2 regions of the Halanaerobium saccharolyticum subsp. saccharolyticum DSM 6643 genome follow, and region 2 is predicted to be linked to the other one. Evidence: riboswitches for the same ligand, from Rfam matches in the RefSeq annotation. Region 2 holds a riboswitch; the other holds the start of a gene.
What was found. Region 2 has a riboswitch for molybdenum cofactor ahead of HSACCH_RS11350 (aldehyde ferredoxin oxidoreductase family protein). Riboswitches for the same ligand answer to the same signal wherever they lie in the genome.
Positions count from the first base shown of each region.

Region 1: another riboswitch for molybdenum cofactor. It lies ahead of HSACCH_RS08255 (substrate-binding domain-containing protein); the one in region 2 lies ahead of HSACCH_RS11350 (aldehyde ferredoxin oxidoreductase family protein).

Region 1 is NZ_CAUI01000019.1:153,072-155,539, reverse strand. Features, by position in the region: gene HSACCH_RS08260 (ABC transporter permease) at 1-292, opposite strand, end outside; gene HSACCH_RS08255 (substrate-binding domain-containing protein) at 383-1,210, opposite strand; molybdenum cofactor riboswitch at 1,342-1,462, opposite strand; gene HSACCH_RS08250 (alpha-glucosidase) at 1,536-2,468, opposite strand, start outside.
Region 2 is NZ_CAUI01000023.1:261,538-264,005, forward strand. Features, by position in the region: gene HSACCH_RS11350 (aldehyde ferredoxin oxidoreductase family protein) at 1-1,179, opposite strand, end outside; molybdenum cofactor riboswitch at 1,192-1,310, opposite strand; gene HSACCH_RS11355 (radical SAM protein) at 1,404-2,468, opposite strand, start outside.

The DNA.
Region 1 (2,468 bases), on a different contig from region 2:
ATAAAAGTTCTAATTCTCCCAGAACACCACGACGAGAAATTAAAGAATAAACAAAAATACCAACTACAACTGTAGGTAAACTTAAGAGAGTGTTCAAAATAATATTTACAAATTTTTTGCTTTTGAATTTCTTTCTAGCAATTAAGATGGCCAGTGGAACAGAAATAATTGAAGCAATTAAGGTTGAAGAAATAGAAATTTTAAGAGAAGTTGTTACTACATTGAGTACTTCAGAATCTATAGTTATAATTAGTTTTAAAGCTCTATATATTGCATCAGCATAATAGCCCACTTTTTGCCTCCTGTCAAACAAATTTTAAAGAGCCAGCTGTAGAGACTAATTAATCCTACAGCCAGCCATTCTTATCTATTAAATATAAGCTTAATCTACCAGATTATCTTCTTCAATTGCAGACGGATAAAATAGTTGTTTTCCGTATCTCATATAATTATTTATTAAATTTTGACCCTGTTGAGAAGTTACATAGCCTGTAAAAGCCATTGCCATCTGATAATTAACATGAGTATGATAGGCTGGATTAATTGGAATAATCCCATAAGGGTTAAATAAAGCAGGATCTCCACTATTTAATATCTCCAATTCTATATCACCACTATAAGCTAAGAAAGTTCCTCGATCAGCTAAAATGTATGCCTGGCGCTCATCTGCCATATTTATACTTGGCCCCATACCCTGACCACTTTCTAAATACCAGCTGCCATCGGGCTTAATTCCAGCACTATCCCAAAGAGATAATTCTTTCTTATGGGTACCAGAATTATCACCACGCGATACAAATTCTGTTTTCGATGCAGCTATTTTTTCTAGTGCCTCTGCAGCATTTTCAGTATCCCTAAGCCCGGCTGGATCAGAAGTTGGTCCTAAAATAACAAAGTCATTATACATTACATCTCTTCTATTTACCCCATAGCTATTTGCCACAAATTCATCTTCAGCTTCCCGGGCATGAACAAAAATTATATCAGCATCACCATTCCGTCCCAGTTCAATTGCAGCTCCAGTTCCTACGGCTACAACATCTACCCGCACATTAAACTTTTCTTCAAAAGGTGGAATCAATTCAGCTAAAAGCCCAGAATTCTCAGTACTGGTTGTAGTTGCCATTGTTAATATCTCTTGAGCAGCCGCAGCTGAACTAAAGATCAACATAAAAATAAGTAATGAAAAAATAATCTTCTTTATTGACATAATAATCCCCCTTGTTTTAATGTATTGACTTTTGATTTAATTTTAGAAAAATCAAACCCTATATTTTTAAAACACAAAAAAATAAACTCCCGGTATAATTACCGGAAGTTTAAGGCGGATTAAACATAATGCAATCCATATCGATCACTCCTTTCCATCCGGGAGGCTCAAAAGTTTCCTTTTAAACCCTATCGGCGCAGTAAGCTTAACATGCAAGTCTTAGCTTAAAAGCGCTCGGAGTTGTGCGACTATTCTTACATTAATAATATCCATATTAATTAGTTTTGTCAAGCAGTTAAAAATTTTGTTTTTAATCAATTTTAGTTTAGTAAATATAAACTCTAGCCTCATAAGGTCTCAGAGATCCTTGAAGTTCAGATTTAATGCCTTCCTGGTAGTTATTTAATATTAATTTAGCCTGCTCAAATTTTATTTCAGAATCTAATTTATAGTTAACTTTTTCTTTAGAAAAATTTAATAATACCAGCAAATTATTTTCTTCTCCCAAACGCTGGTAAGCATATATATTTTTATCTTCTTCCATTAGAATATTATATTTACCATAAGCAAATACTGGATATTTTTTGCGCAAAGAAATCAGCTTTTGATAATATTTGAAAACTGAATCATTTGCAGTTAGATCTTTTTCAACATTGATTTCTGGATAATTATTATTCATTCTTAACCAGGGCTCAACCTCAGAAAATCCAGCATATTTACTTTCATTCCAGTGCATAGGTGTGCGAGCATTATCCCGAGTTCTATAATTTGCAATCTCTAAGATCTCTTCTTCACTCATTTCTCCTTTTTCCTGAACTGCTTTAATATAACCTCTAGTTTCAATATCATCAAAAGCAGTCAAAGAATCAAAACTAATATTGGTCATTCCAATTTCCTCACCCTGATAAATAAAGGGAGTACCTCTTAAAGTATGGAGCATTGTTCCCAGCATTTTTGCTGATTCTTTACGATACTTGCCATCATCTCCATAGCGAGAGACAATTCTTGGTTGATCATGGTTACAAAAATAGAGACTGGTCCAGCCATTATTCTGCTGTAATTTATACTGCCACTGGCTCATTAAATCTTTAAGTTCTTTTAGCTCCCAATTTGTAATCTTACTCCATCCTTCTTTACGATCAAATTCAAGATGCTCAAAAGGAATAACCATTGAAAATTCTCTTCTATCCTCTTTCACAAATTTCAAAGCCTCATCTTTATCAACAAAAGGAGTTTCTCCAACAGTCATAGAATCATA
Region 2 (2,468 bases):
ATAACCCATCTTTTGAGTATAATAAACAATTGACTCGGAAGAACCAAATTTAAGTTCTGGACCATTTGCCAGTTCTTCTCTATCTATATAGCCTTTTTCATACATTTCCATGGCACAGGCAATTGTAGCACCAGCAGAAATAGTATCCATTCCAAGGTCATTACAAATATAGTTTGCTTCTACAATCGCATTTAAATCCTTCACACCACAGTCTGCTCCAAAAGCCCAACCTGTTTCATATTCCGGACCTTCCCCGGAACGACCATTTGGTAATTTAGTATCCCTACTACAGCGGATTGGACAAGCATAACAACCTTTATTACCCTGCAGATATCCTTTTTCCACCAGTGCTTCTCCAGATACTTCAGCAACATCTTCATAAGTAGATTCCTGAAAGTTTCTAGTCGGATAAACTCCAGTAGAATTACAAATGTTATCAAGAACTTTAGTTCCTAATGCAGGTAAACCCTCACCAGTAACTCCATCTTCTTTGAGCATTTTAGTCTGTTTCTGAACTACTTTCAGCATTTCATCCTTAAAATATTCGACCTGTTTATCCTTAGCTCTTACTACAATAGCTTTTAAATTCTTAGAACCCATAACTGCACCAACCCCGGTTCTACCGGCAGCTCGATCCTTGTCATTCATAATTGAAGCAAATTTCACTAAATTTTCTCCAGCAGGTCCAATACAGCTAACTCTAGCATCGAGAGCATCCATAGCCTCTAACAGATAATCGGTAGTTTCATAAACTCCCTTACCCCAGATTTCAGAAGCATCTTTAAGCTCAACTTTTTCTCCTTCGATTGATAGGTAAAGTGGTCTTTCAGCCTTACCTTCAAAAATAATAATATCATTGCCACTAAATCTCAATTCAGCACCAAAAAACCCACCTGAATTACTGCTGGCAATAGTACCTGTTAAAGGGCCTTTGGTAACAACCATATAACGGCCACCAGTAGATGCTGCTGTTCCAGTTAAAAGCCCAGTAGCATAAATCAATTTATTTTCGGGGCTTAATGGATCAACCTTAGGGTCAATTTCATCATACAGAATTTTTGAAGCTAAGCCTCTACCACCAAGATATTTTTTTACATTTTCACCTGAAATTGTTTCTCTAGTAATTTCCTCATTTGTCAAATCTACTCTTAAAACTTGATATTCATAAATTTTTCCCATAATCAATTATACCTCCTTTAGATTTACTCTTCTTTCCAAGCACGGGAGGCTGAGTCATTTCTTCCTCAACCCAGCGGTCTAATTTCCTTAGAAAACTCCTTAGGCAAAAAGACTCGAAGGTATATTAGTACTTATTAAACTTAACAAGTCAAATTCCTGCTTTAATTTTCAAAATATTAAAATTATTTTATTCACATTTAAAGCAGCTTTTATTTTCAATTTTATTATGGACATTGAATTACACCTCGAGCCCATAAGCAGTCTCCACAAACTGGAAACTGATTCCCGTGGCAGTCTTCTTTGTTTTCTTTAGACATTTCACAGCCTGAACATTGAGTACAATCTGAAAAAGGAAATTCTTTAACTTTTTTGCGAAATTTTTTAAAATCATCACTGTTCCAAATTTCTGAGAGCCCCGATTCTGATATTTTTCCTAATGAATATTTATTGATATGCTTTTCGCGCTCTCTAATATAAAGGTCATAACTGTGCATTAGAGCAATACAAGGACTAATCTCTCCCTGCCAGTTAACTGCAATTGAGCCATCTTCTACAAACTTACAATAGCCCCGATGAGGATTAAATGGTACCTGAGTTGTACTAATTGAGCTTGATTTTCCGCCGACTGCAGCCAGATCACGAATAATATCTTCCCTCAAATCAGTTGGAGGTAGATAAATTTCGGGTCTATGTTCAGTTCTGATTTTAGGTTGAGAGCGGCTAATAGAAAAAGAATATAATATTTCAGCTGACATATCTTCAGTATATGGAAGTAGATTTGTTAAAAAAATAAAAGAAGCCCCTATTCTACGAGCCAATTTACGCAAATCCCTAAGTTCCTCAACATTTGATTTCATAATCACATATTCGATGCCAATCTCACATTCACTTTGTTTTTTATCCCGAAGATTACGAAAATAGTTTACATTTTTAATTACAGTCTTTAATTCTGCTCCCGATCGAATATCAGCCATTGTCTCCGGCGAAGTTCCATCCACAGAAACTACCAGACTGTTAAGTCCAGCCTCCAGTAATTCTGAAGCTTTATCTTTATTCAACAAAAGTCCATTTGTAATCATCTGAGTTTTAACTTTTAGTTCAGAAGCCAACTCAATCATCTCTGCAATTTGAGGATGAAAAAGAGGCTCGCCAATCCCCCAGAATGAAACTTTTTTCAGGCCTTCAAAATCTTTTAGTCCATTTATTAATTTTTTATAATCTTCCATTTTCATAAAACCCATTTCTTCATCCCAGGAATGCCTAACACAGGTTTTACAGTTTAAGTTACA